DNA from 2 places in the Kitasatospora sp. SC0581 genome. Region 1 is predicted to be linked to the other one. Evidence: riboswitches for the same ligand, from Rfam matches in the RefSeq annotation. Region 1 holds a riboswitch; the other holds the start of a gene.
What was found. A riboswitch is a leader RNA that binds a small molecule or an ion and turns the genes downstream of it on or off. The one in region 1 is predicted to bind thiamine pyrophosphate.
Positions count from the first base shown of each region.

Region 2: linked by a shared signal. The riboswitch ahead of thiC (phosphomethylpyrimidine synthase ThiC) and the one ahead of thiO (glycine oxidase ThiO) in region 1 are both predicted to bind thiamine pyrophosphate.

Region 1 is NZ_JBLRWA010000002.1:396,848-402,535, forward strand. Features, by position in the region: gene thiS (sulfur carrier protein ThiS) at 4-303, opposite strand; gene thiO (glycine oxidase ThiO) at 300-1,475, opposite strand; TPP riboswitch at 1,479-1,591, opposite strand; gene ACLWS4_RS04920 (NAD(P)/FAD-dependent oxidoreductase) at 1,675-2,883, shown strand; gene ACLWS4_RS04925 (Rv2175c family DNA-binding protein) at 2,936-3,301, shown strand; gene thiE (thiamine phosphate synthase) at 3,301-3,954, shown strand; gene ACLWS4_RS04935 (polyprenyl synthetase family protein) at 4,022-5,200, opposite strand; gene metF (methylenetetrahydrofolate reductase [NAD(P)H]) at 5,398-5,688, shown strand, end outside.
Region 2 is NZ_JBLRWA010000035.1:48,677-54,364, forward strand. Features, by position in the region: gene ACLWS4_RS32980 (CBS domain-containing protein) at 1-84, shown strand, start outside; gene ACLWS4_RS32985 (helix-turn-helix domain-containing protein) at 100-897, opposite strand; gene ACLWS4_RS32990 (VOC family protein) at 1,011-1,367, shown strand; gene ACLWS4_RS32995 (SRPBCC family protein) at 1,385-1,816, shown strand; gene thiC (phosphomethylpyrimidine synthase ThiC) at 1,875-3,689, opposite strand; TPP riboswitch at 3,684-3,818, opposite strand; gene ACLWS4_RS33005 (PKD domain-containing protein) at 4,057-5,688, shown strand, end outside.

The DNA.
Region 1 (5,688 bases):
GGTTCAGCCTCCCTGGACGGCGGTGAGGATCTCGATCCGGTCGCCGCTGCCCAGTGCCGTCCCGGGCCACGAACCGCGCGGCACCACGGCCTCGTTGAGCGCGGCGGCGACACCGGTGTTGGCGGCGCTGACGGAGGCCACCAGCTCGGCGAGGGTGGTCGTGGCGGGCACCCGGCGGGGCTCGCCGTTGACGGTCAGGGCGATCTCGGCCGGGGCGACCGGGTTCGGGGCGTCCTCGTGCACGGCGTTCTCGTCTGGGGCGTGCTCGTTCGGGGCGTTCTCGGTCAGGGCGATCTCGGTCATGCGGAGGCCTTCGCGACGGGGGATTCGGAGGAGAACCGGGCGGGGGTGAACGGCCTTGCGAGCTCGGGGACTTCACCGGTGACCAGGTACTCGGAGACCAGGTCGGCGGTCACCGGGGTGAGCAGCACGCCGTTGCGGTAGTGGCCGGTGGAGGCGACCAGCCCGGGCAGCGGGGCCGGGCCCAGCAGCGGGGCGTTGTCCGGCGAGCCGGGGCGCAGCCCGGCCGAGGTCTCGCGCAGCGGGAGTTCGGTGATCCCCGGGACCAACTCGTGGGCGTCCCGCAGGAGTTCGTACACCCCGCCGGCGGTGACGGTGGTGTCGTAGCCCTGCTCCTCGGTGGTCGCGCCGACGACCAGTTCGCCGTTCTCCCGGGGGACCAGGTACATGTGCCGGCCGCGGACCACGGCGCGGACGTTGCGGGAGAGGAACGGCCGGTAGGCCTCCGGCACGTGCAGCCGCAGCACCTGCCCCTTCACCGGGCGGATCGCGGGCAGCACCCCCTCGGGCAGACCGGGCAGCCGGTGGCTGTGCGGGCCGGCGGCGAGCACGACCTGGTCGGCGGTCACCGTCTCGTCGGTGCTCAGCCGGGCGCCGGTCGCGCGGCCGTCCTCGACCAGCAGCTCGACGGCCTCGGCGCGGTGCAGCAGGACGCCCGCGCGCCCGCAGGCGGCGACCAGGGCGGTGAGCAGGCGCCGGGGGTCCACCTGGTGGTCGTCCGCGGCGTGCAGGGCGCCGCGGACGGCGGGGGCCAGCATCGGCTCCAGCCTGCGGGCCTCCCGGCCGGTCAGCCAGGTCGAGTCCAGGCCCAGCCGCTGGTGGAAGGCGTACAGCTCGCGCAGTTCCTCGCGGTCGTCGGAGTCCAGCGCGACGGCGATCGTGCCGCAGCGGCGGTAGCCGGTGTCCAGGCCGCCGCTCGCCTCGGAGAGCTCGGCGGCGAAGGTCTCGTACCGCTCGTTCGAGGCCATCCCGAGGCGCAGCAGCGGCTCCTCGCCGTACTGCAGCTCGGTGACCGGGGCGAGCATCCCGGCCGCGACCCCGGCGGCCCCGCCGCCGTGGGCGGGGTCGACCACGATCACGTTCCGCGCCCCGCGCCGCGCGGTGCGCCAAGCGACGGCGAGGCCGATGACGCCCCCGCCGATCACCAGCACGTCGGCATGGGTGCCTGATGGCAAGCGTGACAAGGCTGCTCTTCTCCCTTCGCCGGTATGACCCGGATCAGGTTCGGACGGTCGCAGGCCGTGTCAGCCCGCCTCTCAGCCCGGTCCGCCGGGCTCCCGTGTGGTCCTCCCACCTTAACGCCGGGGGTCGGCCCGGCCGAAGGCCCGTACGCGGGGCGGACGGCCCGGAGGCCGCCGCGTCGCGCTGAGTACAGTGGCGGGCGTGGCAGAGCTGAGCGGAACGGATCGGGTGGTCGTCGTCGGAGCCGGGCTGGCCGGGGCGCAGTGCGCCCTCAAGCTGCGGCAGGGCGGCCGGCAGGGGCGGATCACGCTGGTCGGCGAGGAGCCGCACGCGCCGTACGACCGGCCGCCGCTCTCCAAGGACGTGCTGCTCGGCAAGGCCGACTCCACCGCCCTGGACATCGACTACGGGCAGCTCGGCATCGAGCTGCTCACCGGCCGCCGCGCCACCGGCCTCACCCCCGGCGTGCTGCACACCGACGGCGGCGACCTCCCGTACGGCTCGCTGGTGATCGCCACCGGCGCCGTGCCGCGCGCCCTGCCCGGCGCCGAGCGGGCGCACCTGCTGCACACCCTGGACGACGCCCTGGCGCTGCGCGCGCTGCTGCGCCCCGGGCTGCGGCTGGTGCTGGTCGGCGCGGGCTGGATCGGCGCCGAGGTGTCCACCGCGGCCCGCGCGGCGGGCTGCGAGGTGACGGTGGTCGAGGCCGGCCCGGCGCCGCTGCCCGGCGCGCTGCCGACGGAGCTCGGCTCGGCGATGGCCGCCTGGTACGCCGAGGCCGGGGTCGAGCTGCGCTGCGGGGTCGGGGTGGCCGCCGTCGAGCCCGGCGCGGTGCTGCTGGCGGACGGCTCGCACCTGCCCGCCGACGAGGTGGTGGTCGGCATCGGGGCCCGCCCCGCGACCGGCTGGCTGGCCGGCTCCGGGGTCGAGCTGGACGCGACCGGCGCCGTCGTCGTGGACGGGCGGCTGCGCACCTCGGTGCCCGGCGTCTTCGCGGCCGGCGACTGCGTCAGCTACCCCTCGGCCCGGGCCGGCGCCCGGCTGGCCGTCCAGCACTGGGACCACGCGCTGCGGTCCGGCGAGGCGGTGGCCGCCGCCGTCCTGGGCGCGGACGCGCCGGCCTACGACCCGGTGCCGTACTTCTGGTCCGAGCAGTTCGGGCGGATGGTCCAGTACGCCGGCCGGCACGCCGAGGGCGACGAGCTGGTCCGGCGCGGCGACCCGCGGGGCGCCGACTGGTCGGTGCTCTGGCTGCGCGACGGCGTGCCGAGCGCGCTGCTGACCGTCGACCGGCCGCGCGACCTGGCCCAGGGGCGGCGGCTGATCGAGCGCGGCACCGCGCTGGACCCGGCCCGGGCGGCCGACCCCGCGGTACCGCTGAAGGCGGCCGTCGCGGGGTAGGCGCGGGGCAGGTCTGGTGCGCGGTGGGCCGCGGAGGTGGCAGTCTGGTGGCGTGAGTGAGATCGAAAGCAAGATTGAATCCCTGGTCACCGACTGGATGTACCTGCCCGACATCTCGGAGCAGTGGGGGGTCCGGGTCACCGAGGTGCGTGACCTGGTCAAGAACGGCGGCCTGATCGCCGTCCGGCGCGGCCCCAACAAGTCGCTGCAGGTCCCGGCCGCGTTCATCGACGGCCCGGGCCTGGTCAAGCACCTGTCCGGCACCCTGACCGTCCTGCGGGACTGCGGGTACAACGACGCGGAGATCCTGGAGTGGCTCTTCACCGAGGACCCGTCGCTGCCCGGCAGCCCGATCCAGGCGCTGCGGGAGAACCGCGGCACCGAGGTGAAGCGCCGCGCCCAGGCGATGCTGATCTGATGGCGGCGGACACGCCGCGCGCCGGGCTCGCCGACGCCCGGCTGTACCTGTGCACCGACGCCCGCCGGGAGCAGGGCGACCTCGCCGAGTTCCTGGACGCGGCGCTGGCGGGCGGGGTGGACATCGTCCAGCTGCGCGACAAGGGCCTGGAGGCCAGGCAGGAGCTGGAGGCCCTGGAGGTCTTCGCCGACGCCTGCCGCCGGCACGGCAAGCTGCTGGCCGTCAACGACCGCGCCGACGTCGCCCACGCGGCCCGGCCGGACGTGCTGCACCTCGGCCAGGACGACCTGCCGGTGCCGGCCGCCCGGGCGATCCTCGGCGAGGACGTGCTGATCGGCCGCTCCTGCCACGCCGAGTCCGAGGTGGACGCGGCGATCGCCGAGCCCGGGGTGGACTACTTCTGCACCGGCCCGGTCTGGCCGACCCCGACCAAGCCGGGCCGCCCGGCCCCGGGCCTCGGCCTGGTCTCGTACGCGGCGAAGCAGGACACCGACCGGCCGTGGTTCGCGATCGGCGGGATCGACCTCGGCAACCTGGACGAGGTGCTCGCCGCCGGTGCCCGCCGGGTCGTCGTGGTGCGGGCCATCACGGCCGCGGCGGACCCCCGGGCGGCCGCCGCCGAGCTGTCCCGCCGGGTGCGCGCCGCGCTCTGAGCGGCGTCCCGGGTCTCGGTGGGACCCCGCAGGACCGGCCCGGGGCCGTCGCCGCCCGTCAGTGCGTTCAGTACTTGCGGACGGTGGCGGCCTCGGCCAGTGCCAGCAGCACCGTACGGGCCCGCTCGTCGGCGAGCGGCGCCGCCTCCAGCGCGGCCAGCGACTGCCGCATCAGCTCCTCGATCCGGCGCTCCACCAGCTCCGGCGCCCCGCTGCGGGCGACCAGCCCGCGCAGCTCGGCGACCTCCGGGGCCGCCAGGTCCGGCGCGCCCAGCCGCTCGTCCAGGTGCCGGGCGTCGGCGGCCGGCAGGCCCCGCATCGCGTGCGCGACCAGCAGGGTGCGCTTGCCCTCGCGCAGGTCGTCCCCGGCCGGCTTGCCGGTGACGGCAGGGTCCCCGAAGACGCCGAGCAGGTCGTCGCGCAGCTGGAAGGCCTCGCCCAGCGGCAGCCCGAACGCCCCGTACGCCTCGACCAGCTCCGGCCCGGCGCCGGCCAGCAGCGCGCCCACCTGGAGCGGCCGCTCGATGGTGTACTTCGCGGACTTGTAGTGCAGGACGGTCTGCGCCCGCTCCAGCGCGCCCTCGTCCGTCGAGTCGCCGGCCACCGGCTCCAGCACGTCCAGGTACTGGCCGAGCATGACCTCGGTGCGCATCAGGTCGAACACCGGCTTGGCGGCGAGCACGGCGGCGGGCTCCAGGCCGGAGCGCAGGAACAGCTCGTCGCACCAGATCAGCAGCAGGTCGCCGAGCAGCACCGCGGCGGAGGCGCCGTACTGCTCGCGGTCGCCGCGCCAGCCGCTGTCGCGGTGCAGCGCCTCGAAGCGGCGGTGGACCGAGGGCAGGCCGCGGCGGGTGTCGCTGCGGTCCATCAGGTCGTCGTGGACGAGGGCGCTGGCCTGGAGCAGCTCCAGGGCGGCGGCCGCGTTGGCGATCGCCTCGCCGGTCGCGCCCGCGGCCGGGCCGCCGGCGCCGCGCCAGCCCCAGTAGCAGAAGCCCGGGCGCAGCCGCTTGCCGCCGTCCAGCAGGAAGTCGCGCAGCGCGTCGGCGGCGGGGGCCAGCTGGGGCGAGATCTTGTCGAGGAGCACGGACTGGCCGTCCATGAACGCGGCGAGCGCCGCGTTGACACGGGTGCGGACGTCCTCCACGTCCATGGGATTGGCCGCACTGCCGGCCGCGTTGCCGGCCGCACTGGTGGCCGCACTGAGGGCCGAACCGGGGCTGGCCGGCCGGGTGCTGGACGAGGTCACGATGGGGCTCCGCTGGTTCTCTGGGGTGCAGCAAGCGTAGCGGTGCGGCCGGGAACGGCTGTGCGAGCGGCTCGGCCCGGGGTGCGGGGGAGGGGCGGCGGAGCCGTTCCGGGGCGAAACGGAACGTCTTCCATCAGTTGTCTCAATAGATGGAATACGGTTGTCCGGCCCCTTCGAACGCCGGATAGCCTGCCAGCATGGCACTCGGAATCGCTTCCACGAGAACGGATCGCGCACTGACGGTGCGCGAACTCCTGGCGGCCGGCAAGCGCTCCTTCTCCTTCGAATTCATGCCGCCCCGCACCGAGGCCGGCGAGCAGAAGCTCTGGGACGCCATCCGCCGGCTCGAACCGCTCGACCCCAACTTCGTCTGCATGACGTACGGCGCCGGCGGCTCCTCGCGCGAGCGCACCGTCAACATGGTCGGCCGGATCGCCACCGAGACCACCCTGACCCCGGTCGCCCACCTCACCGCGGTGGACCACTCG
Region 2 (5,688 bases), on a different contig from region 1:
GACGGCTACATCCTCGGCGCGCTGACCGCGGACCGCGCCGCCGGCCTGCTCGCCCCCGACCTGGTCGTCACCGTGCCCGCGTGACCCCGCCCCGCCGGCTCATGACGGGCCCGGGCCCGGGGCGAGCAGCCGGCGCAGTGCCGTGGGTGTGTGTCCCACGTGCTCGCGGACGACGCGGGTCAGGTGCGCCTGGTCGGCGAAGCCGAGCTGGGCCGCCAGGGCGGCGAGGCCGGGTTCGCCCTCGACGATCCGGTCCATGGCCCGGGTGACGCGTACGCGGTTGCGGTAGCGGGTCAGCGAGACGCCCGTCTCCCTGGAGAACACCCGGCTCAGCCGGTAGGGCGACACCTCCAGCAGCGCGGCCAGCGCGCAGAGCCCACCGGCCTCCGGGGCCTCCTCGATGATCGCCTCGCGCGCCGCCGCGGCCAGCGCCCGGTCGGCCGGCCGGCCTGCCCGCCGGGCGCGGGCGGTCGGCTCACCGGCCGCGGCCGCGACGAGGCGGAGCAGTTCCTCCGCCAGCGCGTAGTCGATGTCGCCGGTGCCCGCGGCGGCGACCAGACGGCGGTGGGCGAGGTCGACGCGCGCGTCGACGTACACCGTCGTCGCGGCGGGCGGGCGCCCGAGGAGGGAGGGCTCGAACCTGACCGACGTGCAGACGTCGCCGCCGGCCGGGTGCGCGAAGCGCTCCTGCTCGCCGGGCGCGCCCAGGTAGGCCGTGGTCGCGTCCAGATCGGTGTCGGTGCCGTCGGCCGACCGCCGGAACCTGCCGCGTCGCACCAGCACCAGGCGGTGGTCGTCGCGGCTCTCCGGCTGCGACCACTGGGTGTGGTCGGAGCGGCACCCCACCACGGTCACGGTGAACTCCGGCCGGGCGGCGAGGGTCGATGCGGACAGCATGCCGCGGACGGTACCCGCCGGGTACGACAGGACGGCCCGCAAGGATCTTCAAGACCTCCGGTGCCGTCACCCCGGATGCTGGGGCCCACGTGACGACAGGAAGGGAGCCGTCCATGGCCGTCCACGCGGAGCTCACCGCGATCACCATCGACTGCGCCGACCCCCGGGCCCTCGCCGGGTTCTACCGCCAGGTCACCGGCTGGGACCTCGGGCAGGCCGACGACGACTTCGTCCAACTCGGCGCGGGGCCGGTCCGGTTGGCCTTCCAGCGGGTCGCCGGCTACCGGGGGCCCGGCTGGCCCGACGCCGCGAAGCACGCCCACCTCGACTTCGCGGTCGCCGATCCCGAGGCCGCGGTGCAGGAGCTGCTCGCGGCGGGGGCGACCAGGCCGGAGTTCCAGCCCGGCGAAGGCGATTGGACCGTTCTCGCCGACCCCGAGGGCCACCTGTTCTGCATCGCTTCGGCCTGACGAGGAGTCGACCACCCATGGCCTCGATCCACAAGGAACTCGTCATCGACGCCCGCCCCGAAGCGGTGTGGTCGGTGCTCAGCGACTACGGCGCGGTGCACGAGCGGCTGGCGCCCGGGTTCGTCACCGACACCGTGCTGAGCTCGGACACGCGCACCGTCACCTTCGCCGACGGCACGATCGTGCTCGAACGGCTCGTCGACCTCGACCACGAGGCGATGCGGGTCGCCTACACGGTCGTCGGCGGCAGCCTCCACCCGTCCCACCACCACGCGTCCATGCAGGCCCTTCCGGAGGCCGGCGGCCGGACGAGGTTCGTGTGGCACACCGACGTCCTGCCCGAGGCCCTGGCCGCACCGATCGCCGAGTCCGTCGAGCACGGTTCGGCGGTGATCCGCCGCACGCTGGAGGCCGCCGCACCGGTCGCCAGCCCCGACGCCGGGAGGTAGCGGAGGACCGCGAAAGCGCCGCCCCGAGCTGATCGGGGCGGCGCTCCGGCGTCCCGGGTCAGTCCACCAGCGGGAGGTAGACCTTGTTGCCCTGGGCCGCGAACTCGGCGGACTTCTCGGCCATGCCGGCCAGCGCCTCGGCGTCGAACTCACTGGAGACGGCGGTGGATCCGTCGCCGTGCTCGTCGCGGATCTTCTGGGAGATCTTCATCGAGCAGAACTTCGGGCCGCACATCGAGCAGAAGTGCGCGGTCTTGGCGGGCTCGGCGGGGAGGGTCTCGTCGTGGAAGTCGCGGGCGGTCTCCGGGTCGAGGGCCAGGTTGAACTGGTCCTCCCAGCGGAACTCGAAGCGGGCGTCGGAGAGGGCGTCGTCCCAGGCCTGGGCGCCGGGGTGGCCCTTGGCCAGGTCGGCGGCGTGGGCGGCGATCTTGTAGGTGATCACGCCGGTCTTGACGTCGTCCCGGTTGGGCAGGCCCAGGTGCTCCTTGGGGGTCACGTAGCAGAGCATCGCGGTGCCCCACCAGGCGATCATCGCGGCGCCGATGCCCGAGGTGATGTGGTCGTAGCCGGGGGCGACGTCCGTGGTCAGCGGGCCGAGGGTGTAGAACGGCGCCTCGTCGCAGATCTCCTTCTGGAGATCCATGTTCTCCCGGATCTTGTTCATCGGGACGTGGCCCGGGCCCTCGATCATCACCTGGACGTCCCGCTCGCGGGCGATCCGGCCGAGCTCGCCGAGGGTCTTCAGCTCGGCGAACTGCGCCTCGTCGTTGGCGTCCGCGATCGAGCCCGGACGCAGGCCGTCACCGAGCGAGAAGGTGACGTCGTAGGAGGCGAGGATGGAGCAGAGCTCCTCGAAGTTGGTGTAGAGGAAGTTCTCCTGGTGGTGGGCCAGGCACCAGGCCGCCATGATCGAGCCGCCGCGCGAGACGATGCCGGTCTTGCGGCGCGCGGTGAGCGGGACGTAGCGCAGCAGCACGCCGGCGTGGACGGTCATGTAGTCGACGCCCTGCTCGCACTGCTCGACGATGGTGTCCCGGTACACCTCCCAACTCAGCTCCTCGGCGCGGCCGTCCACCTTCTCCAGGGCCTGGTACAGCGGCACGGTGCCGATCGGCACGGGGGAGTTGCGCAGGATCCACTCGCGGGTGGTGTGGATGTTGCGGCCGGTGGAGAGGTCCATGACGGTGTCGGCGCCCCAGCGGGTGGCCCAGGTCATCTTCTCCACCTCCTCCTCGATCGAGGAGGTGACGGCCGAGTTGCCGATGTTGGCGTTGATCTTCACCAGGAAGTTGGTGCCGATGACGGCCGGCTCCACCTCGGGGTGGTTCACGTTGACCGGGATGACGGCCCGGCCGCGGGCCACCTCGGCCCGCACGAACTCGGGCGCCAGGCCCTCGCGCAGCGCCACGAACTCCATCTCCGGCGTCACCACGCCCCGCTTGGCGTAGGCGAGTTGGGTGACGGCGGCACCATCGCGGCCGCGCAGCGGACGGCGCGGGCGGCCGGGGAAGACGGCGTCCAGGTTGCGCAGGTTCCCGCCGCGCGGCGAGGTGTGCTTGATCCCGTCGTCCTCGGGGCGCGACTCGCGGCCGTCGTACTCCTCGACGTCGCCGCGCTGGCGGATCCAGGGGTCCCGCAGCGCGGGCAGGCCGCGCCGCACGTCGGGCTCGTACGACGGGTCGGTGTACGGGCCGGAGGTGTCGTACAGCGGGACGGTCCCGCCGTTGGTGAGCCGCACCTCGCGGTACGGGACGCGCAGGTCGGGGCGCGATCCCTCGCGGTAGGCCTTGTGCCAGGCCGGGGTCGGGTAGCCGGTGCGCTCGCTGCTGGGGGCGCTCCGGACAGACTGCGGCTGTGCTTCGAACGTGGTCATCTGACCTCTACTCCCTACGCCGGCATTACCCGGTCAGGTTCCTGCGGTCGACGCAGCCGTCGGTCCGTCCGTCGACGTCCCGGTCAGCGTCCTCTCAGCCCGGTGCTCCGAGCTCCCGCGTCGCAGGCGGTGTTGCCTGCACACGACGCCCAACACCGTAGCGAGCGGATCGCCGCAGGTCCAGAGCGCCTCACGGGCCGGCGGCGGGTCCTCGTCGACGGCACCCCGGTGGCCGAAAGTGTCCGAACGCACCCTCATAATGCTCACGAATGCTCCGCAGGCACTCCACCGGGTCGCGCACGGCCCCTCCGTGCGGGCGACCGGCCCGGGGTGTCGCGGCTCTGACGATTCTTGGGGGAAGTACTCCGTGCGCATCCGTCACGCGGCCGGCCTGAGCGCCGCCGTGGTCTCCGCCGTGGTGGGCCTGCCACTGCCCGCGGTGGCGGCCGAACCGGCCGCAGTCCTGTACGTCGAAGGCTCCAACTCCGCCTGCTCGAACAGCGGTCCGGGCACCCGGGCGGTTCCGTTCTGCACCGTCCAGGCCGCCGCCGACCAGGTGCTGCCGGGCCAGACCGTGGAGGTCGCGTCGGGCACCTACGCCGAGGACCTGACCGTCCGGCGCTCCGGCGAGCCCGGCAGGCCGATCACCTTCCGCGGCGCCGGCCGCCTCGCCCTGAAGAAGACCCTTCCGGTCATCGCCGGTCCGCAGAAGCAGGCGGTGAGGATTTCCGGCCAGCACGACGTCGTCTTCTCCGGCTTCGACGTGACCCACTTCGAACTCGACGGGGTCAGCCGGGTCGAGCTCTCCGGAAACTTGATCGAGCAGCCGAACGGCGACGTCCTCCGGCCGGCCGTCAACGTCACCGGCGCCAGCGACCACGTCCGGGTGGAGCGCTCGATCGTCAGTCTGGCCAGCGGCGGCGTGAAGGTCGGGCCGGGCATCTCCGGGACAGTGATCGCCGGCAACGACTTCAACTCCACGTTCGGGTCGGCCGTGTCGCTGACCGACGCGCCGAACACCGTCATCACCCACAACACGGTGCGGTTCCAGTGGTCGGTGTCGACCGCCTTCGACCTGGCCGGCGCGTCCCACCACGCGACGATCACGAACAACCTCGCCGACATGTCCGTCGTCCGGGTGTCGGCCGGCTCGACCGAGGGCACCGTCCTCGACTACAACACCATCCAGCCCCCCGGGCTCGGCCACATCCCCACCTACGAGTGGGGTGGCACCAAGTACCAGTGGGCCGAGAACCTGAAGGCCGCGACCGGCCAGGGCGGCCACGACCTCAACGTCAGCGTGCAGTTCGACCCCGACCTGTGGGGGTACTCGATGCCGGTGGCCGCCCTCGGCTGGCTGCCCAACGGCGTGATCGACTCCGCCGGCCCCGAGGTGCCCGGCGTCTCGGCCGTCGACCTGCTCGGCCACGGCGCGACGGACCACCCGGACGTCCCCAACACCGGCCCGAACGGCGGTTTCCGCGACCGCGGCGCGTACGAGGTCGTCGGCTCCTTCAAGACCGACCTCAAGGTGACCCCGGAGACCGGCTCCGACCCGCTGGCCGTCACGGTCGACGCCAACCCCGTCGTCCCGTCGCGGATCACCGACTACTCCTACGACTTCGGCGACGGCACCACCGCGTCGGGGCCGAACCGCCCCACCGTGCGTCACGTGTACGCCAAGCCCGGCGACTACCGGGTGCAGCTCACGACCACCGACGAGTTCGGCGCCAGCCGGACGGATGTGCAGTGGAGGAAGGTCGACTACACCCCGGCCGGCTACACCGCGATCGCGCCGACCCGCATCCTGGACTCCCGCCAGCCGGGCGGCCGCTACCCGCGGCTCGGCCCCGGCGAGACCATCGATCTGGACCTGCGCAACCGCGTCTCCGGCTCGGCCGGCACCCTGGTGCCCCCGGGCGCCACGGCCGTCGTGCTCAACCTGACCGCCACCGAGGGCACCGCCGACAGCCACCTGGACGTCTACCCGTCCGCCGCC